DNA from 4 places in the Bifidobacterium intestinale genome. Region 4 is predicted to be linked to each of the others. Evidence: riboswitches for the same ligand, from Rfam matches in the RefSeq annotation. Region 4 holds a riboswitch; each other region holds the start of a gene.
What was found. A riboswitch is a leader RNA that binds a small molecule or an ion and turns the genes downstream of it on or off. The one in region 4 is predicted to bind thiamine pyrophosphate.
Positions count from the first base shown of each region.

Region 1: linked by a shared signal. The riboswitch ahead of NBH13_RS01350 (solute carrier family 23 protein) and the one ahead of NBH13_RS00320 (ECF transporter S component) in region 4 are both predicted to bind thiamine pyrophosphate.
Region 2: linked by a shared signal. The riboswitch ahead of thiC (phosphomethylpyrimidine synthase ThiC) and the one ahead of NBH13_RS00320 (ECF transporter S component) in region 4 are both predicted to bind thiamine pyrophosphate.
Region 3: linked by a shared signal. The riboswitch ahead of thiM (hydroxyethylthiazole kinase) and the one ahead of NBH13_RS00320 (ECF transporter S component) in region 4 are both predicted to bind thiamine pyrophosphate.

Region 1 is NZ_JAMOKR010000001.1:318,499-326,082, reverse strand. Features, by position in the region: gene NBH13_RS01360 (acyl-CoA reductase) at 1-134, opposite strand, end outside; gene NBH13_RS01355 (LuxE/PaaK family acyltransferase) at 131-1,246, opposite strand; gene NBH13_RS01350 (solute carrier family 23 protein) at 1,306-2,655, opposite strand; TPP riboswitch at 2,721-2,822, opposite strand; gene gltB (glutamate synthase large subunit) at 3,049-7,584, shown strand, end outside.
Region 2 is NZ_JAMOKR010000001.1:291,639-299,222, reverse strand. Features, by position in the region: gene pyrE (orotate phosphoribosyltransferase) at 1-331, shown strand, start outside; gene NBH13_RS01260 (LysR family transcriptional regulator) at 463-1,386, opposite strand; gene thiC (phosphomethylpyrimidine synthase ThiC) at 1,604-4,246, opposite strand; TPP riboswitch at 4,449-4,551, opposite strand; gene NBH13_RS01250 (GNAT family N-acetyltransferase) at 4,727-5,290, shown strand; gene NBH13_RS01245 (sugar O-acetyltransferase) at 5,515-6,153, shown strand; gene NBH13_RS01240 (autorepressor SdpR family transcription factor) at 6,297-6,587, shown strand; gene NBH13_RS01235 (SdpI family protein) at 6,599-7,375, shown strand.
Region 3 is NZ_JAMOKR010000004.1:168,702-176,285, forward strand. Features, by position in the region: gene dusB (tRNA dihydrouridine synthase DusB) at 1-732, opposite strand, end outside; gene NBH13_RS06665 (glycine--tRNA ligase) at 762-2,237, opposite strand; TPP riboswitch at 2,647-2,755, shown strand; gene thiM (hydroxyethylthiazole kinase) at 2,746-3,615, shown strand; gene thiD (bifunctional hydroxymethylpyrimidine kinase/phosphomethylpyrimidine kinase) at 3,731-4,573, shown strand; gene NBH13_RS06680 (thiamine-binding protein) at 4,641-5,006, shown strand; gene NBH13_RS06685 (LacI family DNA-binding transcriptional regulator) at 5,112-6,155, shown strand; gene NBH13_RS06690 (MFS transporter) at 6,446-7,584, shown strand, end outside.
Region 4 is NZ_JAMOKR010000001.1:91,884-99,467, forward strand. Features, by position in the region: gene ligA (NAD-dependent DNA ligase LigA) at 1-26, shown strand, start outside; gene NBH13_RS00315 (Mrp/NBP35 family ATP-binding protein) at 120-1,241, shown strand; TPP riboswitch at 1,392-1,494, shown strand; gene NBH13_RS00320 (ECF transporter S component) at 1,520-2,131, shown strand; gene NBH13_RS00325 (ABC transporter ATP-binding protein) at 2,227-3,732, shown strand; gene NBH13_RS00330 (energy-coupling factor transporter transmembrane component T family protein) at 3,734-4,576, shown strand; gene NBH13_RS00335 (dipeptidase) at 4,705-6,072, opposite strand; gene NBH13_RS00340 (DUF3043 domain-containing protein) at 6,223-6,825, shown strand; gene NBH13_RS00345 (FAD-dependent oxidoreductase) at 6,937-7,584, shown strand, end outside.

The DNA.
Region 1 (7,584 bases), 230 kb from region 4:
AAATCACGGATTATCTCCGCAGTGAGCACCGGATATCGTAACGTGACCTCACCATGATCGGTGATGATGTCGCGCGTTTCGAAATCCTGAAACACGAAACCGCGCGGCGCATGGAAAACATCGATGACGCTCATGCGTTCGCCGCCATCACCTCATCGACGGCGATGGAGCAGCCACGTGCCTCCGCACCCTTCGCACGACCATTGAGTTCGTAACCGGAAGCGGTGCGCACGCCAAGATCCTCCGTCAAAATCGCCAGGCAGGAATTCCAATTCGCCAAATCGTAATGCGCGATCACACCCTGCTTGCCGTCGGGAACAGGCATGAGGGTCGCCGGATCGAGAAACACGGAACGAACCCACGACGGCGTGGCCTTCAAATAATTCGACGAGCCATCCGTATAGTACGACAGCAGATTCTGATCGTAAATCTGTGAACTCAACTCCGTCATACCATACATGTTCACACAGTGCGTGCGCGCGACGCCGAACACTTCAGAGAACCTCGCATACAGGTCATCGACCGTCATATCGGTTTTTGTGCTCTTGAATCCACCGGTATCGAACACACGCGAATCCTTCGCCAACGCATAGGTCTTGCCCTGCTTGGCAAGATAGTCAAGCAGATACAGGTATGCGGACGAGGCACCCATCAGCATCACCGGCTCGCCATCGGCCACCGCCTGATTGAGGAATCTCTCCACGCCCGCGAAGTCCAAGCCATCCTCATGGAAGAAGAAGCCGCTGCCCTCGCTACCGCACCGCTCCACCGCACGCGTCAGATAACGGGCCAACGAACCATTATGATTCATCTCCCAAGCGGGGGAGAGCACTGCGATGCGTATACGCTCGCGGTCCGGCATGATGAAATGACGGAACGGGCCGATCATCGAAGCGTCCCACACCTCAAGATCAGGATGATAGTTGCGTCCACGCTGGCCAGGATGCGTGGTGCCGCTGGTCATAAACACGGCCTCGCACTCCGTCTCGGGAACCGAAGTGAGCGTCAGCATCTTGAACCCATCCACCGGCATCGGTGGAATATCCATCCAGCTGGACAACGTCTGCGGAGTCACCCTGCGAGACATGCAATACGCGTGATACTGCATGTTATGAGCGTACTGAAAAGCGAAAATCTGTCGTGCGAGTGCGTCGAACGCCTCATCCGGCGCGGTTTCGCATCCGTATTTTTCGATGAACTCAAGCACATCTGCCTTGACCTGCTGCGCTTCAGTGTTTAGCGACATCGATGTCATGATGCAATGTTCCTTTCCTATGTTGAATTTCGGTAACGGTTGGCCATGAATCAAGCTTGTGCCTGATCCCCGTTGTTGCCCACGCCTGTTTTGCGACGATTGATTAGATTCGGCAAATCGATCAGCAACGCTTTGAGAATCACCACGCAGAACGCGCCGACCAGAATCGAATTAGAGAAGAACACGTGAGCGCCGCCCTCAAGACCGCTCAATGCGTTCGGCAACGCGATACCCAACAGCAGTGACAAGCCGATGACTACTTGGGATCGGTCGTCCGGCTCTGCCTTGCGCAGTGTATTGAAGCCCGTACTGATCAGGCTCGCTGCAGCCGGAAGGAAAATGCCGCCGATTACAGGGGAGGGAATCAGCGACAACATCGCGCCGGCTTTCGGCACGAAACCAAGTGCCACAAACACCACACCGGCGATGATCACCGGCACGCGTGTGTGGGACTTGCCCTCATCCGTAACCTTCAGTAAAGCGACATTCTGTGGATATGCGGTAGTGGTGAAGCCACCGATCAGCGAAGAAATAGCGGAACCAGCCGCTTCGCCGGACAAACCATAACGAACCTGGCGATCCTCAAGCTTGACGCCTTGAATCTCGCTGGCCGCCTGATACACGCCAAGCGCTTCCATAATCGCAACCATATATGCGATGAAGAACGGTACAAAAACCGCAGCATCAAAATCAAAACCGCCATATGGCATGATCTGAGGAAGACCGAACCAAGGCTTGGACGCAACCCCGGAAAAATCCGCCATGCCAAACACTATGGAGAGCGAAGTGCCGACAACCAGCGCAATCAAATAGGAAAGCGCCCTGACCATGCCTTTGCCGAACTGGGAAAGCACCACCACCAACACGCAAGTCACCACAGACACGGCCAGCGTCTTCGGATCAGCGAACTCGTCATCGCCGGGAGCGCCGCCAAGAAACTCACTCAATGTGAAACTCGACAGCGAAACGCCCACCAGAAAAATAATCACGCCGGAAACCATCGGCGCAAATAGAAAACGCATCTTCTCAATCACACGAGTCAGACACAACACCAGAAAAATCAGCGAACTAACAAAAATCGACGTGCCAGCCGCAGCCAACGAACCGGCGGTACCAGCGGCAATCATCAACGCGTCAAACGCGGCAGACGGACCTTGCACAATCGGCAGACGCACCAATTTCGTGGCCTGAATCAACGTGACCAAACCGGACACGATGAAAATGGCGTTCACCATATTCGAAGACAAGGCCAACGGCAACCCAATGGCACCGGCCACAAATACCGGATCAAGCCACACATTAGACACCAACACATGCTGCAAGCCCAGCAAAACGTTCTTTGGAGTGAGCTTCTTCGAATCGGATCCGCTCTGAACGGACGGTTGCGACATGGCAGACATGCCAATTCCCTCTCTTCCTTACGGGGGCGACCAGTCTATGATCGCCGACACAGGGGAACGCATGTGCGCACTGTTCGTGACATTCCTACGCAGGCATTACCCTGATCAGGTATGAGGGTCCGGGCAAAGCCCGTCTCAGCCACATATCGACTCCCCCTGTGCTATTCGGACAGGCAACCAGCATAACGGCATGCGTCGATACTTGGATGAGTTGGCATGAGAGCCCAGTGCGTTGTGAATTCTCCACATTTCCTCAAGAAAATGTACCTTGACTTTTCTGGGTATTCGTTATATGGACACGGAAATATCCACGACACAAAGGCGCGCTATTCTAAACCGCGCATTAAAGAACCGCAAGACTTTTCTTGCCCAAAAACATTGAAGGTGGTTTCGGTGACTTTCCACACCCCGTTAGATCTCACGATCCATGATTCCCAAGGTATGTACGATCCCGGCGCCGAGCATGACGCCTGCGGCGTGGGTATGGTCACCACCCTCAACAAGCGCCCCGAACGCAAAATCGTCGACGACGCCATTGAAGTGCTCGTCAACCTCAACCACCGTGGCGCGGTCGGCGCCGAAGAAAACACCGGCGACGGCGCGGGCATCCTCATGAGCATGCCCGACGAATTCATGCGCGCCACCGCAGGCGTCGAACTACCCGAAGAAGGCCACTACGCCGCCGGCATCGCGTTCCTCGACCGAGACATCGCCACCTCCGGCCAACAAGAACAGGCCATCGCCAAAATCGTGCGCGAAGAAGGCCTCGAAGTACTCGCATGGCGCGTCGTACCCACCAACCCGGACGGACTCGGACTGCAGGCGCTCGCCAGCATGCCCGCGTTCAAGACGCTGGTCGTGGCCGACCCCGAAGGGCAGCTCGCCGGCATCGAACTGGACCGCAAGACGTTCCGCATCCGCAAGCGTGTGGAACACGAGGTGGGCATCTACTTCGCGTCCCTTTCCGCACGCACCATCACCTACAAGGGCATGCTCACCACCATGCAGCTCAAACCCTTCTTCCTGGACCTTTCCGATGAGCGCATGAAGGCGAAGATCGCCATCGTGCACTCCCGTTTCTCCACCAACACGTTCCCGAGCTGGCCGCTCGCACAGCCGTTCCGCCAGCTGGCTCACAACGGCGAGATCAACACCATCCAGGGTAACCGTAACTGGCTGTCCGCGCGAGAAGGCCGCCTGAGCTCCGAACTGCTTGGCGAATTCAAGCCGTTGCTGCCAATCGCGACCCCGGGCTACTCCGACTCCGGCACGTTCGACGAATGCCTCGAACTGCTGCACCTGTCCGGACGTTCCATGCCGCATGCCATCTCCATGATGTTGCCGCCGGCATGGGAGAAGAACGACCAGCTCGATCCCGACGTTAGGGCGTTCTACGAATACAACAACACACTGATCGAACCGTGGGACGGCCCCGCGCACATCATCTTCACCGACGGCACTCAGGTCGGCGCGTTGCTCGACCGCAACGGCTTCCGCCCCGGCCGCTGGCAGCTCACCGACGACGGTTACATCGTGCTCGCCTCCGAAACCGGCGTGCTTCCGGAGAACGCCGAGGAGCACATCGTGTCCAAGGGCCGCTTGGAGCCGGGCAAGATGTTCCTCGTCGACACCGATGAAGGCCGCATCATCCCCGACGAAGAAATCAAGAAGAACCTCGCTGCCCAGCATCCGTACCGCCAGTGGGTCGAAGGCAACACCGTCGAGATGAGCCAGCTGCCCAAGCGCGAGCACGTCAACCACTCCGGTCAGTCCGTGCAGCGCCGTCAGCGCGCCTTCGGCTACACCGAAGAGGACCTGAAGCTGCTGCTCGCCCCGATGGCCAACACCGGTAAGGAACCGCTCGGATCCATGGGCAACGACGCGCCTATGGCCGCGCTCTCTTCCCGCAGCCGCATGCTGTTCGACTACTTCACCCAGAAGTTCGCGCAGGTTACCAACCCGCCGCTCGACTGGGAACGCGAAAAGATCGTGACCTGCCTCGAATCCGCCATCGGTCCCGAGCCGAACCTGCTGGCCGATTCCGAACTGCACGCCAAGAAGATCCTCATTCCGTTGCCGGTGCTCAACTCCGACGAAATGGCGCAGCTCAAGCGCCTCGACCGCGCCAAGATCCTCGGCGGCTACTACAAGCCGTTCGTCGTCAAGGGTCTTTATCAGGTCGCAGGCGGCGGTAAGGCACTGAAGGAACGTCTTGAGGAAATCTTCCAGGAAGTCGATGAGGCCATCGCAAACGGGTCCAACTTCCTTGTGCTCTCCGACCGTGAATCCAACTACACGTGGGGACCGATTCCATCACTGCTGCTCACTTCCGCGGTGCAGCACCACCTGCTGCGCAGACACACGCGTACCCAGATCTCCATGGTCGTGGAGGCCGGCGATGTGCGCGAAATCCACCATGTCGCTCTGCTGATCGCCTACGGCGCGGCAGCAGTCAACCCGTATCTGGCGTTCGAATCCGTCGAAGACCTGTCCCGCAATGGGTATCTCAACGTCGATGCCGAAACCGCAGTGAAGAACCTGACCAACGCGCTGTCCACCGGCGTGCTCAAGATCATGGCCAAGATGGGCGTCTCCACCATCATGAGCTACCGTGGCGCGCAGTTGTTCGAAGCCATCGGCCTGAACAAGGACGTCATCGACAAATACTTCACCGGCACCACCTCCCGCGTCGGCGGCGTCGGACTCGACGAACTGGCCGAAGAGGTTGCCATTCGTCACCGTGTGGCCTACCCGTCGCAGTGGACCGCCCGTCCGCACCGCAACCTGCGCACCGGCGGCGAGTACAAGTGGCGCCGCACCGGCGAGGATCACCTCAATGATCCTGAGGCCATCTTCCTGCTGCAGCAGTCCACCCAGCGCGGTGATTACGACATGTTCAAGAAGTATTCGGCGCACATCAACGACACCTCCAACCGTCTGATGACGCTGCGCGGACTGATGAAGTTCAAGTCCGACCGCAAGCCGATCGACATCAGCGAGGTCGAGCCGGCCAGCGAGATCGTCAAGCGTTTCTCCACCGGCGCCATGAGCTACGGATCCATCTCCCAGGAAGCGCATGAGACCCTCGCTATCGCGATGAACACCATCGGTGCACGTTCTAACTCCGGCGAAGGTGGCGAATCCGAGGATCGCATCAACGATCCGCTGCGCTACAGCAAGATCAAGCAGATCGCATCGGCGCGCTTCGGCGTGACCAGCGATTACCTCGTGCACGCCACTGATTTGCAGATCAAGCTCGCCCAAGGCGCCAAGCCGGGTGAGGGTGGCCACCTTCCGGGAGCCAAGGTCCCGCCGTGGATCGCCAAGGTGCGTCACGCGACCCCGGGCGTAGAGCTCATCTCCCCGCCGCCGCACCACGACATCTATTCCATCGAGGATCTGAAGCAGCTGATCAACGATGCGAAGATGGCGAATCCGAAGGCTCGCGTGCACGTCAAGCTCGTCTCCGAATTCGGCGTCGGCACCATCGCCGCCGGCGTGGCCAAGTGCCATGCCGACGTGGTGCTGATCTCCGGCTACGACGGCGGCACCGGCGCGGCTCCGCTCAACGCCATCAAGCACGCCGGCACCCCATGGGAGATCGGCCTGTCCGAAACCCAGCAGACGCTCGTGCTCAACGGCCTGCGTTCGCGCATCACCGTGCAGTGCGACGGCGAGCTCAAGACCGGACGCGACGTGGTGATCGCAGCCCTGCTTGGCGCCGAGGAATTCGGCTTCGCCACCGCCGCATTGATCGTCGAAGGCTGCGTCATGATGCGCGCCTGCCAGAAGAACACCTGCCCGCAGGGCATCGCCACCCAGGATCCCGAACTGCGCGCACGCTTCAAGGGCAAGCCGGAGCACGTTATCAACTTCTTCATGTTCATTGCCGAAGAAGTGCGCGAACTGCTCGCACAGCTTGGCTTCCGCACCTTGGAGGAGGCTGTCGGCCATGTCGAATGCCTCGATCAGAACGAAGCGATCAAGCGTTGGAAGTCCGACGGCATCGATTTGAGCAACGTGCTGATGCAGCCGGGACCGGTTCCGGGAACCATCCTGCATCAGACCATCGAGCAGAACCACGAGCTCGACAAGGCGCTCGACAACAAGCTCATCGAGCTTGCGCAGCCAGCCCTTGAGAAGAAGGAGCCGGTGCGCATCGAGATGCCAATCCGCAACGTGTACCGTACGCTTGGCACCATGGTCGGCTACGAGATCACCAAGCGCTACGGCGAGGAAGGTCTGCCGGACGACACCATCGACATGACCTTCCACGGTGCGGGCGGCCAGTCCATCGGCGCGTTCATCCCACGCGGCGAAACCATCCGCATATACGGCGAAGTCAACGACTACGCAGGCAAGGGCTTGTCCGGAGGCCGCATGGTCGTGCGTCCGGAAGCGGGCATCACCTTTGATCCGCATGAGAACGTGATTGCAGGCAATGTCACCGGTTTCGGCGCCACCTCTGGCCAGATGTTCGTGGCGGGACGCGCCGGCGAACGCTTTGGCGTACGCAACGGCGGCGCCACCTTCGTGGTGGAAGGCGTCGGTGACCACGGATGCGAATACATGACTGGCGGCACCGTCGTGATTCTCGGTCCCACGGGACGTAACCTCGGCGCAGGCTTCTCCGGCGGTCACGTGTACGTGCTCGATCTCGACATGAAGCAGGTCAACCCGGCAGCCGCCACCAACGGCGCACTGCTGTTCGAACCGCTCGACAGTGAGTCGGACGAAATCGTGCACGGCCTGGTCAAGCAGCACGCGGAAGAGACCGGCTCCGCATTCGCGGCCGGACTGCTCGCCGACTGGAAGAATGTATCCAAGCGATTCACGCACATCGTGCCGAAGCACTTCCTCGCCATGCAGAAGGCGATGAAGAACGCCGAAGAGAACAATATCGATTTCAATACGCCCGGCGTCTGGGAA
Region 2 (7,584 bases), 200 kb from region 4:
GCTGACCGACGGCATGAAGGTGCTGCTCGTCGACGATGTGATGACCGCAGGCACCGCAGTACGCGAGGTCATTCCCAAGCTCAAGGCCGAAGCGAATGTTGAGGTTGTCGGCTTGGTGCTTTCCGTGGATCGTATGGAAAAGACCAAGAATTCCGACACGTCCGCGGTGAAGGCCGTCGAAGCAGAGTTCGGCTTCCCGGTGTTCGCCATCGCCAACGTGCGTGAGATCTTCGAGGCCGGACAGCATATCGAAACCGCTGACGGTACCGCGTACGTGACCGACGAGATCAAGGCTGCTGCCGACGCCTATCTGGAGCAGTATGGCGCCTGAATTCTATAGGTGAATCGTATAGGCGAATCCTATAGTCGAGCACATAAAAAAGTGCCTCGCACCAATCGAAAGCATCGGTGTGAGGCACTTTTCATATCTCATATCAGAGTGCATCCGGTCGATCAGTGCATTCAGTCGATAAGATTGTATCCATGGTCGGTCACCACCGACTTGAGCTTCTCCAAATAGTTTTCCGCGGCCTTCGACAGCTTCGCGCGCTCGTTCGTGATCCAGCCGACCAACATGGTCTCATCGGTGTCAAGCGGCACGGTCACGATTTTCTCATTGTTGAGATCGCCGTTGTCAATGCCGGTGCACACGGTGTAGCCGTTCAGACCGATGATGAAGTTCAGAATCGTCGCACGGTCGGTCACGTTGATCTGCTTGGGGGAGTATTCCGGCCAGACCGCCTCTTCGGCGAAGAAGAAGCTGCCTTCCTCGCCCTGCTCGTACTGGATGAACGGGAACGGCTTCAAGTCGTCCATCGTGACTTTTTTCTTGCCAGCCAGCGGATTGTTGCGCGAAATGAACACATGCAATGGAGCACGGAACAGTGGATGGAATTCCAAATGCTTTTCACGCAACATCTTGCCGATCACGTCTTTATTGAAATCGGACAGGTAGATGATGCCGATTTCGGAAAGCATGTTCGCCACTTGGTTGATGATGTCTTTGGTGCGCGTCTCACGAATGGTGAACTCGTATTCGTCGGATTTGATGGAGTTGATCATTTCCACGAACGCTTCGACGGCGAATATGTAATGCTGTGTGGACACGGAGCACAGCTGCTTGCGTGGCTTCGCGTTCTTGTAACGTTCTTCGAGCAGTGACGCCTGATCGAGCACCTGGCGCGCGTAGGTGAGGAATTCCGCTCCGTCCACGGTCAAGGCGATGCCTTGCGACGAGCGGGTGAAGATTTCGATGCCAAGCTCGTTTTCGAGTTCCTTCACAGACGAGCTCAACGCGGGCTGTGACACGTATAATTCGTGCGAGGCTTCGTTCATGGAACCGCATTCCACGATTTTCACAATATATTTCAGCTGAAGAAGAGTCATAAACTCAGGTTAGAGCCATGTGCTGACCGTGGGGGAGTGCTTATACCCTCTTGTCTGGATAGTGGACTGCCGACCGCAGCGAATCAACAACAGTGCCGGCAGCATGTCAATGTCAATAATCGAATAAGCGGGATTGCCGGCCTTCTTAAAAAGCTGACAATCCCGCTTATTGCAACCGATTACCGTTCAGCCTTACCGATTCGGCTTGCTGATCAGCCTACTGATACAGATGGCCTCCCTGTTCGCGGAAACGCTCGCTCATTTCCTGCATGCCGGCGGCAATGGTTTGTGCGTCGGCCACAAGCTTCTCTTGTGATTCGGCATTGCCGAACTTTTTGCGAATATTCTGACTGATGGCCATGGAGCAGAACTTCGGACCGCACATCGAACAGAAATGCGCCATTTTCGCAGGCTCGGCCGGCAAAGTATCATCATGGAACGCGATGGCGGTGTCCGGATCGTAGCTCAGGTTGAACTGGTCAAGCCAACGGAATTCGAAGCGTGCCTTGCTTATGGCATTGTCACGGTCGATGGCATGCGGATGATGCTTGGCGATATCAGCCGCATGGCAGGCGATCTTGTATGCGATCACACCTTGCTTCACATCGTCCTTGTTCGGCAATCCAAGATGTTCCTTCGGCGTCACATAACACAGCATTGCAGTGCCATAGCGGGCGATTTCCACACCGCCGATCGCCGACGTGATGTGGTCGTAGCCGGGAGCGGTGTCAGTGGTGAGCGGTCCAAGCGTATAGAACGGCGCATCCTTGCAGATCGCCTTCTCCATTTCGATGTTCATGCGCACGGTGTCGAACGGAATATGGCCAGGTCCTTCGATCATCACCTGCACGTCGTGTTCCCATGCGCGCTGGGTAAGCTCGCCCAAAGTCATCAGTTCGGCGAACTGTGCCGCATCGTTCGCATCGGCAAGCGATCCCGGACGAAGTCCATCACCCAGTGAGAACGCCACATCGTATTTGGCGAAGATTTCACACAATTCGTCGAAATGCGTATACAGGAAGCTTTCCTGATGATGCTGCAAACACCATTCAGCCATAATCGAACCGCCACGCGAAACGATGCCCGTCATGCGGTTCGCCGTCAATGGCACGAAACGCAGCAGCACACCGGCATGAATCGTCATATAGTCCACACCCTGCTCGCACTGCTCGATCACCGTGTCGCGGAACAGTTCCCAGCTGAGCTTGGAAGCGTCATCCTCCACCTTTTCGAGTGCCTGATACATTGGCACGGTGCCGATCGGCACGGGGGAGTTGCGTAGAATCCATTCACGCGTAGTGTGAATGTCGTTGCCGGTAGACAGATCCATTACGGTGTCAGCACCCCACTTGGTGGCCCACGTGAGCTTCTCCACCTCCTCGTCAATAGACGAAGTGACCGCCGAATTGCCCATATTGGCGTTGAGCTTGGTAAGGAACTTCGAGCCGATGATCATGGGCTCAGCCTCAGGATGGTTGATATTGCAAGGCATGACGGCACGTCCTGCGGCCAGTTCGCTGCGCACCAGTTCCACGCTGCAATGCTCGCGTTCCGCTACATAGCGCATTTCCGGCGTGATGATGTTGTGGCGCGCGTACCACATTTGCGTCACCGGATGATCCTTGGCCTTCATCGGCTTATGCTGGCGGCCGCGCCATTCCTTGGAAGCCTTGCCACGCTTGATGGCGCGTTTGCCGTCATCTTCCAGATTGCGTCGACGTCCCTCGTATTCTTCGACGTCACCGCGGTCAAGAATCCAATCCAAACGCAGGGGAGCGAGTCCCTCTTTCGGATCGCATTTCGGTCCTTCGGTGTTGTAGTCCTTGAATGGCGCGTTCGGTCCGACGCCAGGAGTGTCAGACAGTTTGATTTCGGTGTATGGCACTTCCAGATCGTAGGAGCCGAATTCGTTTTCGAAATGTACCGGCGTGGTTTTGCGGATATGCGCTTTGTCGCGCTGTTTGGAATCGCGTGCGGCAATGTCGACGCGCTGCTGCTTGGCGAGCTTGGATGCGGCCTTGGCTTCCTTCGCATTGGTGAACTTCTTTTCACCGGATGCGCCGTCGGCTGCGTTGCTAGGGCTGATTTCCGCTGTGTTCTGGGCTTTCATGCGCGGTGCGTATCCGTGCTTCGTGTCGCCACGTACGGCTTTCCAACGCGTTACCATATCGCGGGTTGTGGCTTCCGGATCATCGGCTCCTGCAATCGCGGACACCACGAACCAGCCTGCCGCCTTTGAACGCGCCAGCATTTCCATATCATCTGCGGTCACGCCACCGCCTACCACTACCGGAAAACCACTGGCTGAACAAATGGTGTTGATCTGCTCTTTGTCAAGCGTGCGACCGGAACCGTCATTGCCGCCTACGGACGCTTCCGGCTTGGTGACGGAAACATGCAGCGGCGCCGCACCGATATAGTCGATGCAGCCATTGGGCAATTCGTTGATGAGTCTGACCAGGCTTTCTGTCTCCGCCGACAATCCCACGATGGCGTCTTCGCCGAGCAGCGTGCGGGCTTCACGCGGTTCCATATCGGTCTGTCCGATGTGCACGCCGTCAACCTTGATGCCTTTGCTGCGGGCCTGCCAGACCACATCCACGCGGTCGTCGATCACGAATGCCACGGAATCTGACTTGTTGTTGTCTTCGATGATTTGCGCGATATCACGCGCCATGTCGGTAAGGTCCTTCGCGTCGGCGTCTTTGGCGCGCAGTTGGATAAAGCTTGCGCCCCCGCGCAATGCGTCATCGATGACGTCGGTGATCGGTCGACCTTTGCAATCCTGTGGGCCTACCACAAAATAGGCGCTCAGGTCGAAGCTGTCTCGCATCGACGCATACGGATAATTGTTCATGATTCCCCCTTGATTATGCTGTTTTGGGTTGGGAAAATTTGATTCCGTCAGTAAATGGATACGCTGACATGCCTCGTATTCTTGGATACACGGGATAGAAAGCGAAATTACGCTTGATGATTTCGCGATGCAGGTTGTTTTGCCGACGCGTCTGTTGCGTTGACTTTTACGGATGCCGATTGACGCTGGAAATGCGTGTGCACGATGACGCTCATTCTTCGCTCCCTACGATGGTGTTAACCAACAGGTTCAAAGGGTCAGGCATTCGCCTATCTCAGCTCCGTTGAGGAGCCCCCCTGCTTTAGGTGTTGGCTACGAACCTACGCCCTGCACTGGACGTAGCCTTTCGCCGAAGCCCATAGGTGAGTCAGACCCGTCGTCACTTTCGCATGCATCGTCTTCATCCGTATCACGCCCCACCGCGCATCTCATGGCAAAACTCTCCTTGCAGGCTAAGCTATACCTCAGTTCAATGCATTGCGTATGAAAGAGGTTGACTACATGTTGGAGACGGAACGGCTGACATTGAGGGCTTGGACTGAAACAGATGCGGAAAGCTTGTACGTCTATGCGAAAGATCCGGATATCGGACCTATCGCGGGCTGGCCCGCACACCGATCGAAAGAAGAAAGTCTCAATACGATTCGTCATGTGCTCAATGGCAAGGAATGCTGCGCGATTTGCGAGCGCGGCAGCAATAACCCCATTGGCTCGATTGAGTTAAAGCTTAATGGTCATACGGGTATGACGGATCGTGATGATGAGTGTGAGTTGGGTTACTGGTTGGGCAAGCCTTTCTGGGGGAGGGGTTATATGCCGGAGGCAGCTAGGGAGATTATCCGTCATGGTTTTGTTGATCTTGGTATGAGTGCGATTTGGTGCGGTTATTATGATGGCAATCTGAAGTCGAAGCGGGTGCAGGAAAAGGTTGGTTTTGTCTATCATCACACGTGCGATGAGGTGTCGGTGCCTCTTATGCATGAGGTGCGTGTCGAGCATGTGAATATCCTTACCAAATCACGTTGGCAAATTTTGGCTGCCCGCTGATCGTGTCGGAAGCCAAGGCTGCAACAGGTTAACTGGCGATGTTTTGATGTGGTGATTGGGAGTTCAATGGCACTTACGGTCACACCGCCGAACATGCGAAATATTTCGCTAGCCGCAGACGATGATTGTGCAGAGGATTGCGAAAGGCATGCGGAATCACGGCATGAGTTGCGTTGAGTTCGTATATAATCGCAACGAGTGTGAATGACTGCAAGGAGGCTGCCATGACTGTGCCGCAACGAGTGCTTGACACTATGAATTCCGGATTGATCTATGCCTGCGATGACGAAGAGATGATCAAAGCGCAGCAGGAACAGATGGAACTACTGTACGACTTTAACGCGACCCGCCCCAGTCAAATGACGCAACGTATCGAAATTGCACGCCAACTGCTTGGCGAATTCGGCGAGGACGCCTATATCGAACCGCCGTTGCATGCCAATTGGGGATGCAACACGTATTTTGGTGCATATGCTTACGCCAATTTCAACCTCACGTTGGTTGATGATGGTGAAGTGCATATCGGCGAACATACCATGATCGGCCCGAACTGCACTATCGTTACCACCGGCCATCCGATTCGTCCTGACCTGCGCGAGAAGATCACACAGTATTCTCTGCCGGTCACCATCGGCCGCAATGTGTGGTTGGGTGCCAACGTTACCGTACTTCCTGGCGTCACTATTGGCGATAATTCGGTGATTGGTGCATGTTCGCTGGTTACCAAAGACATTCCCGCCAACGTGGTCGCATTCGGCCAGCCGTGCAAGGTGTATCGCGAAATCGGCGAACATGATGACGTCTACTATTGGCGTGACCGCATGATTAACCCGCCCTACGATCAGCGGCATTCGGTTGCATAGACATCATCGTCCTCCTTCATGAACTTATGATTCGTCAACCGTGGTAAACGCGCGGGCGTGAATATGTATGTCCGGAGCATATATTTAGATAATTGTCTAAATAAGAAAATATCTAAATATTCAGTATCGTAAAGGAGGAATGCATGGCAGGAGAGGGGTTCAAAGCGCTCTCCGATCCCACGCGACGGCGCATTTTGGAATTGCTGCGCGAACGTGACATGACGGCCGGTGAGCTCGCGGAACAATTCAACATGAGCAAACCATCGATCAGCCACCATCTGACCACGCTGAAAACCGCGGAACTGGTAACCGACGAACGGCACGGGCAAAACATCATCTACAGTCTCAACACCACGGTGATGCAGGATCTGATCGGATGGTTCATGGGGTTCATGGACGGCAATGAAAACAATAAGCAAACGGACGGTCAATAAAGGAGAATCTTATGTGCGGGAACAATCTGGATGATTCCAAAAAAGCTTTCGATAACAACATCAACAATGCTGAAAGCGTGAATAAGAATGATTCGAGGGAGAAGATCGCTCCAATCAGCCGCAACGTGTGCATTGCACTTGTTGTGCTGTGCTTGGTCAATGTTGCCGCACATCTTGCTTGCTACAGTCGACTTCCCGAAAACGTGCCGATTCATTGGGGTGCCGACGGTTCGGTCAATGGCTACGGTCCGAGAGCCATAACGTTGATTCTTGATATATTGCCGTTACTGTGCTTGGGACTTTTCCTCATCATCCCGAAGATGGATCCCAAGGGAGAAAGCTACATGAAGGCCAGCGGACTGTATCGTGGATTCGTCATCGCGTTCACGCTCATCATGTGCGGCATCACATGGTTCACCGAAGCCACCGCATTCGGCGTGATCCCAGCTACCGGTGGTCCTGTTGGGCTTATCGTTTGCGTGGTGCTGGGAGCGTTGTTCGTCGGCGTGGGAAATTACCTTCCGCGCATGCGCCAGAATTACACCTTCGGCGTCAGAACGCCTTGGGCTTTGGCTGATGAAACCAATTGGAAACGCACGCAGCGTGTAGGTGGCATCTCTTTCATGGTGTTGGGAGTGTTATTGGTCGTAGCGGGCGTCGTCAGCTCTGTCGTGCCTGTGAGCGACGTGCTCATGGCCGCAATTATTGCGACGATAGCGGTTGGCGCAGCGCTCGTTCCTTCTGCGTACAGCTATCTGCTGTTCCGCCGTAGCCGGAATTCGCAGTAACGCCAAAGCAATACTGAGACGCTCTTCGGAACTCCTCCGGGGTGCGTCCCCGAGCTTTTCCCGACGCCGTCTGATGTTCCAGTGCGCGATGTACGCGTCGGACTCGCCGCCGTAATGCTTCCTGCAACCGTCACACATAATGAAACCGCACCTTCGGTCATCGAATCTGAATTTCTTCAGTCCAACAATCGGGGTGCGGTTCACATGTG
Region 3 (7,584 bases), on a different contig from region 4:
GTTCGCACCCCAAATGTCACCGTTGCCGAACACTGGAATATCTAGCGCTTCGACCAGTTCACCGATTCTGCTCCAGTCGGAATGCCCACCGTAATATTCGGCGGTGGTACGCGCATGCAGGGTAACGGCCCTGCAACCTTCCTCCTGCGCGATATGCCCGGCTTCAAGGAACGTCTCATGCTCGTGGTCGATGCCGACACGAATCTTCGCCGTAACAGGCACATTGGCCGCATCACAGACCTTGACCACGCGTTGGATAATCTCACGGAACAGATCCGTCTTCCACGGCAACGCCGAACCGCCGCCACGCCTGGTCACTTTGGGTACGGGGCATCCGAAATTCAGATCGACGTGGTCGGCCATGTTTTCGTCGATGACGATTTTCGCAGCCTGTTCCACGATTGCTGGATTCACGCCATACAGTTGCAGCGAGCGAATCTTCTCGCTTGGAGCGAAATGACACAACCGCAATGCTTTGGGATTGCGGGCAACCAACGCGCGCGCGGTGATCATTTCAGCTACGTACAGACCGTCAGGCCCGTAGCTTTCGCAAATCACGCGGAACGGCCAGTTGGTCACTCCCGCCATAGGCGAAAGCACCACCGGCGTCTCAACATGCACCGACCCTAAATCAACAGGCTTAATAACCGGAGGAACCGACGGCCTCACCGCGTCGGTACGCGGGTCGAGCACGTCGGATTCCTCGTAAGCAGTCACAATGCTATCTGGCATAAGAACGCTATGGTAACCAGTAACCAGTTTTAGTACAAGCCACCGGCTTCGGCGATCTTGACGGACTCAGGCCAAGCCTCGCCGCCCATCTCGACCGGTACCTGCGGGTAGCGCACATGCTTCTCGCCAATGCGTGCAGACACGTAATCGGCCACCTTGTCGAGTGCGACGCGCTCCTGCTGCATGGTGTCACGTTCACGAATGGTGACGGCCTGATCGTCGAGCGTATCGAAGTCGACGGTGATGCACAGCGGGGTGCCGATTTCGTCTTCGCGACGGTAGCGACGACCGATCGCACCGGCCTCGTCGTAGTCGATCATCCAATCGTGCTGACGCAGGTCGGCTGCCAGATCATGTGCCACGGTCTGCAGCTCCGGCTTCTTGCTCAACGGCAGCACTGCGGCCTTGACCGGAGCCAGGCGCGGATCAAGACGAAGCACGGTACGCTTGTCGACGCCGCCCTTGGTGTTCGGCGCCTCGTCAACGTCGTAAGCATCAACAAGGAAGGCCATGAGAGAGCGGGTCAGGCCTGCGGCCGGCTCGATGACGTACGGCACGTACTTTTCGCCGGTGGCCTGGTTGAAGTAGCTCAGGTCCTCGCCGGAATGCTTGGCATGTGCAGAAAGGTCGAAGTCAGTACGGTTGGCCACACCTTCGAGTTCACCCCAATCGGATCCTTGGAAGCCGAACTTGTATTCAATGTCGACGGTACGCTTCGAATAGTGGGCCAGCTTCTCCTTCGGATGCTCATAGTGGCGCAGGTTCTCCGGTTTCACGCCAAGATCGATGTACCACTGGGTGCGTGCGTCGATCCAGTACTGGTGCCATTCCTCATCGGTACCCGGAGCCACGAAGAATTCCATTTCCATCTGTTCGAACTCGCGGGTACGGAAGATGAAGTTGCCCGGGGTGATTTCATTACGGAAGGACTTGCCCATGTTGGCGATGCCGAACGGCGGCTTGGAACGAGAAGAGGTCATCACGTTCTTGAAGTCCACGAAAATGCCCTGCGCGGTTTCCGGACGCAGGTAGTGCAGCGAATTCTCGTCTTCGACCGGTCCGAGGTGGGTGCGCAGCATCATGTTGAAGTCGCGCGGTTCAGTCCAGTTGCCACGGGTGCCACAATCCGGGCACACAATATCCTTGAGACCGTTTTCCGGCAGCTTGTCGCCATGCTTTTCGGCATAGGATTCCTCAAGCTTATCCGCACGGTGGCGCTTGTGGCAGTTGAGGCATTCGATCAGCGGATCGTTGAACACGGACACGTGGCCGGAAGCCACCCACACAGCCGGCGGAAGAATAATGGACGTGTCAACGCCCACCACGTCGCCACGGGTGACGACCATGGAACGCCACCATTCGCGCTTGATATTGTCTTTCAGCGCAACGCCGAGCGGACCGTAATCCCACGCGGAACGGGTTCCACCGTAGATTTCACCGGCGGGGAAAACAAAGCCACGACGCTTGGCGAGGGATACGACTTCATCGAGTTTGGATACAGCCACAATGCACCTTCTGGTTTGAACGGTTTGGGGTCTTTACAAGCGCAAAGCCTACCTTCACGCGGTGACAGAACGCCACCCAATTGGGTCGTATCTCGCCTGCGTATGGCAGATTCCACATCTCGACATGAGGTTTCTCGCTTATATATGGTAGGTCAAATAGTCAAACCGGCCATTTTCACACCCCCGATATGGCTTTTCTTCGGAGAGGACTGCCATATATAAGCGAGAAGCCTCCGTACAAACCCCATACACATATTTACATATCCATGGTTTAGCAGAATCTAAACAACAATAACTATGTAATTATCTGCTGTTTAAGCTGGATCATAACCACAGATGTGAATCACCTCGAGCAAGGCATCCACGTCAGTAGTACAGTGTCAGGGCCTTTGTATAGGTTGGATACGTTATGTACATGCAGGGGGGCTTCCGACGAAAGTGGGAGCTGAGATAGGCGAATGCCTGACCCTTTGAACCTGTTGGTTAGGACCAACGTAGGGAGCAGACAATGAGCGATAACTCGTTTTCGGCAACGTTGCGTGAACAGATTGCACAGGCAGTCAACAACGTACGAACGACCACGCCTTTGGCGCAGTCGTTCACCAATTTCGTCACGATGAATCTTGTGGCCAACGCGCAGCTTGCCGCCGGAGGCACTGCCGCCATGAGCTTTCTACCGGACGATGTAATCGACACCGCGGAAATCGCAGGATCGAACTACATCAATGTGGGCACGTTGCTGCCGTTCTTCAAAGATGCGCTGCCGGAAATCGCCTACAAACTACACAAGAACGGCAAGACGTGGGTGCTTGACCCGGTCGCCGCGGGCATCGGAAAAACCCGTACCGCCGTTCTCGAATCGTTCCGCACCTATCCGCCGACCATCGTGCGCGGCAATGCGAGCGAGATCATCGCACTCGATGCGATGTGGGGTCTTGCACAAAACGATTCCACCGTTCCCGGCACGCGTCCGGCAGGCGCGGAGGCTGTGGACGAGGTCGATGCAGCTGTTGACGCAGCCAAACGAGTGGCTCGTCATCTTGCCAAACACTCCCCCACCGGTGCTGGTGCGGTGGCCGTTTCCGGAGCGGTCGATCTGGTGACCAACGGCGAGCATGTGTTCCGTCTGCCAGGCGGCAGCGCGATGATGACGAAGATCACCGGCGCCGGCTGCTCACTTGGCGGCGTTACCGCAACATACTTGGCCGTAGCGGAACCGTTGGTAGCTGCGATTTCCGCTTCACTGCTGTACAACAGGGCTTCCGAAATCGCCGAAGCGAAATCTTCAGGCCCGGGGTCCTTCCAAGTAGCGCTGCTTGACGCGCTTTGGAACGTCACAGCCGAGGAAGTCGCCGCCTCCGAAATCATCGTCGACTAGACTTTGCCGAACCCTGCACACTATGCGGCATGTTATGCAGGGTTCGGCAATTGCGTATGCGGAGTATTTCAAAACTTCAGATCACAAGTAAGCAAGAGCAAGTAAGGAGTCATTCATGACCAGCACATTGCCACCGGTATTGAGCATCGCGGGATCGGATTCCTCCGGTGGTGCCGGCATTCAGGCGGATTTGAAAACCATGATCGCCAATGGCGTGTTCGGCATGACCGCCATCGCTGCACTGACCGCGCAGAACACCACAGGCGTGACTATGGTCACGAACACTCCTCCGGAAATGCTCGCCGCGCAAATCGACGCAGTATTTGAAGATATTCCGCCGGTCGCCGTGAAGATTGGCATGGTGTCGAGCGTGGAGCTCATCAACGTGATCGCCGACCGTCTGATTGCGCATGGTGCCACGAATATTGTGCTTGATCCGGTAATGGTGGCAACGTCCGGCGCGAAGCTTATCGAAGATGACGCGATTGCGGCACTGACTTCCAAGCTGTTCCCGCTGGCCACCGTCATCACGCCGAATATGCCGGAAACCCAGGCGCTGTGCGAGCTGGCCGTCGAACAGGGTGCCGACGCGATCGACTACGAGAATGGCGAGAGCATCTCCAGCGAGAACGACATGGTGACTGCAGGCCATATGCTCGCCGGCCATTTCGGCTGCGCGGTGCTCGTCAAGGGCGGTCATGGTACGCAGGATGCCAGTGATGTGCTCGTTGAGCCGAACGGTAAAGTCACTTGGTTCCGCGCGCGTCGTATCAACAATCCGAACACGCATGGCACCGGATGCACGCTGTCTTCGGCGATCGCGTCGCATCTGGCGCTTGGCGAAACATTGCCGGAAGCCGTCGACAGGGCAAAACTGTATCTGACGGGAGCCCTGGAGGCACAGCTTGACCTCGGTCACGGATCCGGACCGATGGATCACGCTTGGAAATGGCGCTGACAGCCAAATTCGCACCATCCAATCCAAGCCATATCAAGTCGATAGGAACGCAACGAAAGGAACGAACATGACCCTTGATCGCAATGCGGAAAAGCAGGAAGTGCCGATCAATCCGGAAACAGGCAAGCCGTATATCAACACGCTTGCCGCAGTCGCCATTTCCCCCGCTGGAGCAAGCCCTGAAAAGTCCACGTACGTGGCGCAGGCGGTCGACGTGATCCGCCAATCCGGATTGCCGAGCGAAACCAACGCCATGTTCACCAACATCGAAGGCGATATCGACGACGTGCTCAAGGTGATTCGTGACGCCACCCTGAAGCTGGCTGGCCAAGGCTATCGCACCGACGTGGTGATCCGTCTCGATATTCGTCCGGGTTTCGAAGGTCAGATTCACGCCAAGCAGGCGCTTGTGGATGAAATCCTGTCGGAATAAATCCGGCAATAGACTGTTATATCGTCGTAAAAAAAAAATCGAAAAGCGCGTCATCTATAAGAAATGGCGCGCTTTTCTTATTGATTCAGGTATAGTGTAGCGATCATGACTACGATGAAGGAAATTGCCGAAGCGGCAGGGGTGTCCATTTCCACCGTTTCCTTGGTACTTAACGGCAGAGATGAGGGACGTGTGAAAGCCCCGTTGGCCGCACTCATACGTGAGAAGGCTGACGAACTCGGCTACACGGTCAATCCTCTGGCGCGCAGCCTACGCACTTGCCGCACACGAATTCTCGGCTTCATCAGCGAGGAAGTCGCCACCACCCCGTATGCAGGCGGCATCATTCTGGGTGCGCAGGATGCGGCAAGCACCTACGGGTATATGATCATCACGGTCAGCACCGATGGCAAGGCAAGCGAAGAGAATGAAATCGCCACATTGAAACGGTATGGCGTGGATGGTTTCTTCTATTCGAAGATGTCGAACCGCATTGCAACCGTGCCCGCATCCCTCGACGATTATCCGGTGGTGATGGTGGATGCCACCGATGCCGACAACCAGATCCCCAGCATCGAGCCAGACGAATTCCAAATCGCCTACGATGCCACAAAACGGCTGATTCAAGCCGATTGCGAGAGGATCGCCTATATCGGATGTTCGGAAAACATGATTGCGCAGGATGGTCGTTTTGCCGGATATCAGGCAGCGTTGCAGGATTCCGGTTTTACCTACGATCCTTCGTTGGTATGCAATGTACTCAATAATGGCCCGGCGTTGCGTGCCGTCGACAAGCTGTTCGACGAACGCAATCCCGACGGTTTCTTCTGCTTCAACGATGCGCGCGCGTGGTATGTGTACGAATGCGCGGCACGCCGTGGACTGACTGTCGGCAAGGATATTTCCATCGTTGGCGTCGACAACCACCGCGTGTTTGCCGAAACGCTGGAACCGCAGTTGACTACAGTGGAGCTGCCCCACTATGAGATGGGTTATTGGGCCGCCTGCAAGCTGATTTCGCTGATCGAACGCAAGCCCGTCGACTGCTCATTCTGGCCGAGCACCACCGCTACCCTACCACCGTTGGATTCGCCGATCCCCGCGAAAATTCATTGCGCGCTGATAGAAAAGGGTTCAGTCCGAAGCTGATTTCCTTGATTTGAGATCATGCAAGAAGGTCTTTCGACATGTCTGTTACGACACGCCGAAAGGCCTTCTTTTTTACACCCAGTTTCGACTTAATTTCAAGGCTTCTGAAAAACGTTGGAATTATTGACGTCAATCGATTGACGTCAATCGTTTGATGTATTATTATTTAACCATGTTCATCCACTTGGCATGGCAGCCGGGCGGATGACGGCACAACACAGTATCGGCACACAACCGAGATGCTGCACGGCAGCGGCATAAACAAAGAGAAATAGAGAAACAACAACAACATGACAAACAACACTCGATCTGCGTGGAAGAATCCTTCCTACCTGCAGAGCTCCTTCGGCATCTTCATGTTCTTCTGCTCGTGGGGCATCTGGTGGTCCTTCTTCTCCCGCTGGCTTACCGACCCGACCCACGGTCTGGGCATGACCTCCGCCGAGCAGGGCCAGATTTACTCCATCAACTCCCTGGCAACCCTGGTCATCATGTTCGCTTACGGCGCCATCCAGGATCAGCTGGGCATCAAGCGTAAGCTCGTGATCTTCGTCTCCGCCATCGCAGCGCTCGTCGGTCCGTTCGTGCAGTTCGTGTATGCCCCGATGCTGACAGCCGGCGGCACCACCCGTTTCATCGGCGTGCTCATCGGCTCCATCGTGCTGTCCGCAGGTTTCATGGCCGGCTGCTCCCTGTTCGAGGCACTCACCGAACGCTACTCCCGTAAGTTTGGCTTCGAATACGGCCAGTCCCGAGCTTGGGGCTCATTCGGCTACGCCATCGTGGCGCTGTGTGCAGGCTTCCTGTTCAATATCAACCCGCTGCTGAACTTCTGGGTCGGCTCCATCTGCGGCCTCGGCATGCTGTGCATCTACGCTTTCTGGGTTCCGGCCGAGCAGAAGGAAGAGCTCAAGAAGGAAGCTGATCCGAACGCGGCTCCGACCAACCCGTCCTTCAAGGAAATGATTTCCGTTCTGAAGATGCCGACCCTGTGGGTGCTCATCGTTTTCATGCTGTTCACCAACACCTTCTACACCGTGTTCGATCAGCAGATGTTCCCGAACTACTACGCTTCCCTCTTCTCCACCACTGAAATCGGCAACGCCACCTACGGCACCCTGAACTCCTTCCAGGTGTTCCTCGAGTCCGCCATGATGGGTGTTGTTCCGATCATCATGAAGAAGATCGGCGTGCGCAACTCCCTGCTGCTCGGTGCAACCGTGATGTTCCTGCGCATCGGCCTGTGCGGCGTGTTCCACGATCCGGTCAGCGTCTCCATCGTCAAGTTGTTCCACTCCATCGAGGTTCCGCTGTTCTGCCTGCCGGCATTCCGCTACTTCACCCTGCACTTCGACACCAAGCTGTCGGCTACCCTGTACATGGTGGGCTTCCAGATCGCTTCCCAGATCGGCCAGGTGATCTTCTCCAC
Region 4 (7,584 bases):
TACTGCTGGAAAACGGAACGGTGTGACGTCGGAACGTCAAGCTGGCAACGTAATCGCAAGAAGGCTCTGGCATGCCGCGCCTCCAGACGCTAGTCTGGTACGCGGCTAAAGGAGGAACCATGACCGACGAGCGTACCATTGAAGCGCGCATCTATGAGCGACTCAGCAAAGTGATCGATCCCGAGCTGGGGCGGTCCGTGACCGATCTGGGCATGATCGCAGCCATCGATGCGATACCGGTGGAAGGCAAAACGAACACTTACGAAGTCCGTGTGGAAGTCGAGCTGACGGTGGAAGGCTGCCCATTATCGCAGACCATCACCAACCAAATCAACGGAGCGGTGGCATCCTACCCGGATGCGACGCTGCTGCCGCGTATCGAAGTCGGATCCATGAGCCAAGACAAGCTCACCCAACTCGTTGCAGGTCTCAAAGCCGATCGCAAGCAGAACCCCTTTAATAAGCCGGGCATCAAAACCCGTATTTTCGCCATAGCATCCGGCAAAGGCGGTGTCGGCAAATCGTCCGTCACCGCGAATCTTGCCGCCACTTTCGCGGCGCTCGGTTATGATACGGCCGCCATTGACGCCGACATCTACGGGTTCTCGCTGCCGCGACTGTTCGGCGTGCATGCGCAACCCACCAATCTGAATGGTATGCTCATGCCCGTCACCGCTTGGGGGGTGAAACTGATTTCCATCGGCATGTTCGCGGGCGCCGATCGTGCGATCCTTTGGAGAGGGCCGCGACTGCAGCGTTCGCTCGAACAATTCCTTTCGGATGTGTGGTGGGGCGAGCCCGACGTGCTTCTGCTTGACTTGGCTCCGGGCACCGGCGATATGGCGATTTCCGTGGCCCAGGCCCTGCCGAATGCGGAACTGGTGGTGATCACCACGCCGCAGCCGTCCGCATCCGACATCGCAGTACGCTCCGGCTTGGTGGCGCTGCAGGTGCCGATGAAAGTGCGCGGCGTCGTAGAGAACATGAGCTATTACGAGCATAAGGGTGAACGTCTGCGGATTTTCGGCGAAGGCGGTGGTACGCGCGTATCGGAACAGCTGACCGAAAGCCTCGGCTATGACGTTCCTTTGCTCGCTCAGCTTCCACTGGAACCGGAATTGCGGGAGACTGGTGAGGACGGACGCCCGGCCGTGCTGAATGAGGATGGCTCGTTACGTGCCGACGGTATTGGCGAGACATTCAGGAACCTAGCTGAATCATTGATGTGCAGACCTCTGTAAAACTCTATGGAACCGTGTTTCCGTGCTGCATTCAGTACGGGAGGGAAACCCGTGAAGACAGGCCATTGCAAAAATCCGAGCGTGTTCTATGCCGGAAACGAAGCGAAAATGAAACAGCCCTTGTGGAAATCTTGTGCCTTGTGTAGTATCAAGCGCAGACACGGGGGCCGTATGGCTGAGAGGAAGCAAACGCTTCGACCGTATGAACGTATACCGGGTAATGCCGGCGCACGGACGTCTCTCTTTTCCCGTGCCTTGACATAAAGAAAGGCACATTCATGACCGTAAATGAATCTTCCGCGGTGAAGAAGCACAACAACAAATGGCGAGTCGTTGATATCGTTGTGGCCGCCATCGTCGCGGTTGCAGCTGGTGTGATTTTCTGGGGCTGGGATGTTATCTGCGCGGCTCCGATCACGCTGTTCGAAGCGGTGACGCCTGGCTTCGAAGGCCTACTGAACGGCATCTGGCTATTTGCAGGACCTCTGGCCGCCCTTATTGTGCGAAAGCCTGGTGCTGCGCTGTTCGCCGAAACCCTTGCTGCCGCTATAGAACTCGCCATGGGCAATCCCTGGGGCATCGGCGGTTCCCTGATCATTGGCATCTGCCAAGGTCTTACTGCCGAAATCGGCTTTGCGATTTTCGCGTACAAGCGTTGGGATTTGCTGTCGGCCACCATTTCCGGCACCCTCGCCGGTTTGGGATGCTTCCTCTACAACTGGACCGTAAACCCCGCCTGGGCAGGCTTGCGTATTGCCGTCAACTGCGTCACTTCCGTTATTTCCGGCGCTTTGGTGGCTGGAGTCCTGATGTATCTGCTGCAGCAGGCCATCGCCAAAACAGGCGTGCTTGACCGTTTCGAATCCGGTCGTGCGCAGACTCTGGTCTGACGATTCGTTTGTGAAGTCCCGTATCGCATTCACGGTGGGTGGATACGGGACTTCTTTGATGCGTGTTCGCCTTACGAACGCCAAATGCAAAAGGAATGAAAGAACGATTCATGGGTACTGATGCAGAAAAATCGTTTTCCGCAGCCGGGGTGGTCGCACGCGATTGGGGATGGCGACATGCTTCACGTAAGGATTTTGCGTTAAGGCATGTGGACTTCACCATACAGCCGGGGGAGCGTGTGTTGCTGTTGGGTGCTTCCGGTGCCGGAAAATCGACGTTGATGGCCGGTCTTGCCGGCGTGCTCGGCGGTGATGATGAAGGTGAACTCGAAGGTGAGCTGCTGATCGACGGAACGGATGCCCGCCATTCGCGTGGGCGATCAGGATTGGTATTGCAGGATCCCGATGCACAGACGATTCTGGAACGTGTGGGAGACGATACCGCTTTTGGCTGTGAAAATCTGAATCTGCCAAAAGATGAGATTTGGAGCAGGGTCCGTTCCTCACTCGACATTGTTGGACTTGGCTATATGAAACTTGATCGCTCCACGCGCAGGCTTTCTGGCGGGCAGCGTCAACGTCTGGCTTTGGCTGGCGTGCTCGCCATGCACCCCGGATTGCTGTTGTTTGACGAGCCGACCGCCAACCTTGATCCGGAAGGCGTCAAGGAGGTGCATGATGCGGTACGTGATGTGCTTGACCGAACCCATGAAACCTTGGTGGTGGTGGAGCATCACATTGACGTATGGCTTGATTTGGTGGATCGCGTCATTGTGCTTGGCAAGCCGGAAGCCGATTCGCATGTCAGCGGAGTCATCGCCGATGGCACTCCTGAGGAAGTGTTCGGCAGCATGGCGACGGTGTTGGCAAAAGGCGGTGCCTGGGTTCCGGGGCGCACCATTGAAAGCCATATTCCCGAATCCAAGCAGTCATCGGGAAAGGTTGTTCTGCGAACCGAGGATCTCAGCTTCGGACGTGAATTCGCGCTTGGCGAGCATGTGAACCTCGCGTTCCATGCCGGCGAGATTACTGCCCTGACCGGCAAAAACGGTGTGGGAAAATCCACGCTTGCTTTGACTTTGGCTGGCTTGCTCAAACCGATTTCCGGGCGGGTAAGTATGGATGAAAGCATGGTTCCCGCACATAGGGAGAACAACGTCTTCACGTGGAAAAGCAGGGATCTTCTTGGGCGAATCGGCATGGTGTTCCAAGAGCCGGAACACCAGTTCGTTGCATCCAGTGTGCGCGACGAAGTGGCGGTCGGCCCTAAATCCATGGGAAAAACCGATGACGAGGCCTACGCCATCGCCGATATGATGCTGGAACGGTTGAACCTCAAACGGTTCGCCCCAGCCAATCCATTCACGTTATCCGGCGGTGAGAAGCGTCGTCTTTCCGTGGCGTCCATGCTTGCCGCGGCGCCGAAGGTGTTGGTGATGGATGAGCCGACTTTCGGTCAGGATTTCACCACATGGACGGAAATGGTCAGGTTGATAGCGGGCGTACGCGATGAGGGCTGTTCCGTCATCATGGTCACTCATGACGAACCGTTGATCGAAGCGTTGGGAGCGCGTCGCATTCTCGTAAGCGAGGGGGAGTGAGATGGAACAGTTGGAAACCATCAGCGTGGTGCCGCATAAGGAACGTCATGATGACGCCAGGCCGGCGTCTCCGTCATGGTTTGTCGCGAAGATCAATCCGGTCAGTCGTTTCATCGGCGCGCTGATATTGTGCATTCCCATGTTCGTGACGTTGGACGTGGTTTCCGCATCGGTGGCGTTCGTGTTGGAGATGTTGCTGCTCTGGATTGGAGGCGTCGCTCCATGGACGGTGCTTCGTAAAACCTGGCCGGTATGGATCGCAGCTTCGGGAAGTTTCATTTCCGTGGCATTGTATGGCAAAACCTCCGGTGCCGTGCTGGTCAATCTTGGCAATGTCATTGTGATTTCGCAGGGATCGTTGTATTTGGCGTTGGCTACGTTCCTACGTGTGGCAGCCATTGCCGTTCCCGGCGTGATTCTCGCGCTTGGCCTTGACCCGACCGATCTGGCCGATGGCTTGGTGCAGATTTTGCATTTGCCGTCGCGATTCGTATATGGCGGTTTGGCTGGTATGCGCATGTTCACGTTGCTGCAGAATGATTGGTATGCGCTTGGACAATCCCGCCGCTCTCGTGGACTGGGTGACGGTAGTGCCATCAAGCGCGTGTTTTCTCAGGCGTTCAGCCTATTGGTTGTGTCGATTCGACGCGGCACGAAGCTTGCCACCGCCATGGAGGCGCGTGCTTTCGGAGCGGATGCTCCACGTAGCCAGGCCCGGGAATCACGTTTGCATGCCGTCGACTGGCTGTTTTATGCGATTTGTGTGGCGGTGCCGGTGATTGCGTTGTCTTGTGCTTACTTCACGGGTTACTGGCATTGGGCTTTTACCGGTACCGGCAATTGATCGAACTCATGATCTCATAGCGAGAGATTGTTGGATTTGCGGCGATTGCAAAAAGGACGTTTCATTCGTTGTATGGAATGGAACGTCCTTTTTTGTATTTTTTTTTATTATAAAAAGCGTGGCATCCGCTACTTGGCAAGCTTGTCAAGCAACAGCGCTTCGGTGATCACATTGTTTTTCAGACTTGGCAGGCTGATGGACTCGTTCGGGCTATGCGCATTGGCCTTCGGATCCTCCGGTCCGGTAACCAAGACTTGGGCCTTTGGGAAAATACGCTGCAATTCCGGAATGAACGGAATCGAACCGCCTTCGCCCTTGTTGACAGGAGCCACGCCAAAAGCCTCTTCCATGGCTTCCATGGCGTCCTTGGTGGCTTCGGCATTCGGATCCATGGCCCAGCCCATGCCATTGTCGAGCTTGTCTACCCACACTTCGGCGCCGAATGGGGCGTGCTCGACCATGAATGCGGCGAGTGCCTCCTGGGCCTCTTCCGGACGCTGGTTCGGAGCGGTGCGTAGGCTGAGGCGGAACGTTGTTTCAGGGGAGATCACATTGAAGGATCCTTCCACTGGATGCGCATCAAAACCGATGACGGTCACGCTTGGTTTGGTCCACAGGCGTGCGGCCAAAGAACCGGTGCCGGCCAGACGGTAGGAACCGACGATGCCGGCATCCGCACGCACGGTTGTCTCGTCCATGTCTCTCTGCAGTCCGCCGACTGGCTCTTCTGAGGCGACGCCCGGTACCGCCAGATCGCCGTGTTCGTCATACATGGATGCGATCAGCATGGCTGCGAGCGTGTTCGCATCGAGGATCGGTCCGCCGTACTGGCCGGAATGCACCGGATGGTGCAATGCCTTGACATGTACGTCGATGTCGGTGTTGCCGCGAAGTGATGTGGTAAGGGAGGGGATTTCCGCGGACCAGTTGCCTGAGTCGGCGACGATGATCACATCGGAGTCGAATTCGTCTTTGTGCTCTTCGATGAAGGGAATGAAGCTTGGTGAGCCCATTTCCTCTTCGCCTTCGATGAAGACTTTGATGTTGACTTTCAGATCGTCGCCGAGGGCCTGCAATGCGCCTGAATGGATGGCGATGCCGCCGCCATCGTCGGCCGCGCCTCGCCCGTACAGGCGGGTGTCGATTACAGTGCCGACGAACGGGTCGGTGTTCCACGCGGTTGCGTCGGGTACCGGCTGTACGTCGTGATGAGCGTACAGAAGCACGGTCGGTGCGTCGGCGTTGACGAATTTCGATCCGATGACTTCCCATGCGCCTGGCGTGCCATCGGGATTGTGGGACTGCACCACTTGGGCGTTTACGCCGACCTTGCTGAGCTCTTCGGCCACAAATTCGGCGGATCGTTTCATATGATCCGCGGTGATGCCTTTTGCCGAAATGGACTGTAATGCGATTTTCTTGTTAAGCACGTTGACGATGCGGTCAAAATCCGCTTCGACCCGTGATCGAACTTCTTCGACAGGTAAAGCTGCCATATTGCTCCTTACAAAGACGTGCTGCCATACAACAACGCAGCGTGATCATATGCGTGTAACGAATGACCATTGTATCGGTCTCAATCGGCACGTCCAATTGTTGACAGGGCAGGGCTAAAGCGTCGATACGTCACTTTACGCTCTATAGGCATGAGTTTGTTTAACAAGAAGGAAGAGACGACGCAGGAGCCTGTCGAGACCAAGGTTGCGGAAACCACTTCCGGCAAGGGTCGTCCGACGCCGAAGCGCAAGGATGCTCAGGCGCAGAATCTTCGCCCGTTGGTTCCCAAGGATCGTGAGGCGAGCCGTAAGGCCGCCAAGGCGCGTATGCGCGAGCGTGAGAACGCTGAGTACGATGCCATGCAGAAGGGCGACATCAACCACATGCCAAAGGCAGAGCGTCTGCCATGGCGCATTTACATCCGTGACTACGTCGACGCTCGTTTTAACCTCGGTGAGTTCTTCATTCCGGTTGCGTTCGTCATTCTAATCGGTTCGATTTTCGTAACATATCAGTGGCCTGCGCTGGCATTGCCGTTGATGGTGCTCATGTATGTGTACCTGTTCGCGGTGATCATTGACGTGGTGATCATGTGGCGCAAGCTCAAGAAGAAGCTTATCGAGAAGTTCGGCGAGCAGTCCGTGGCCAAGGGCATGCGTTCCGGCTCCTATGCGTGGAGTCGTGCCATCCAGATGCGTCGTTGGCGTCTGCCGAAGCCGCGCTATCCGAAGCGTGGACACTGGCCGGAGTGATCGGCTCCTGCCGGGAATCGCGGCCATCGTTTTTTCAAGCCGTCGGCGAAAACCGGCGGCTTTTCCATTACCATGTAACCAGTTGTAACGCACGAATCAACGAGGACAGACATGACTGAACAGCATTTCGACATCGTCATCATCGGAACGGGACCGGGCGGATATTCCACGGCACTACGCGCTGCTCAACTTGGCAAAACGGTGGCAATGGTCGAGCGTGACAACACCTTGGGAGGCACTTGCCTCAATCGTGGATGCATTCCATCGAAGGCGTTGCTGACGGCCGCGCATAGCGTGGAGAACGTACGTCAGGCGGAGCGTATGGGCATCAATGCCGCATTGCAGAGCATTGACTTCGGCAGGTTGCGTGACTTCCGTACGTCCACGGTGAAGACGATGACGAAAGGATTGGCGGGATTGCTGTCGCACCGTGGCGTCACCGTGTTCCATGGCGAGGCACAGCTGCAAAATGGTCATGAGGTGCATGTTGCGCCGTCCGGGGGAGGGACGCAGGTTTTGCGTTCCATCAAGGCGGGAATAGAGGAACCTGTAGGGTCGGAACTGACGATCGCAGGAGACGATATTGTTCTTGCGACTGGTTCGCGCCCGATGCCGTTGCCTGACGATCCGTTTTCCGGAGCGTTGATTGATTCGACGCAGGCTCTGGAATTGGACACGTTCCCATCCAGCGCGGTGATTGTCGGCGCTGGCGCGGTGGCGTTGGAATTCGCATCATTGTGGAATGCGTCGGGATGCGAG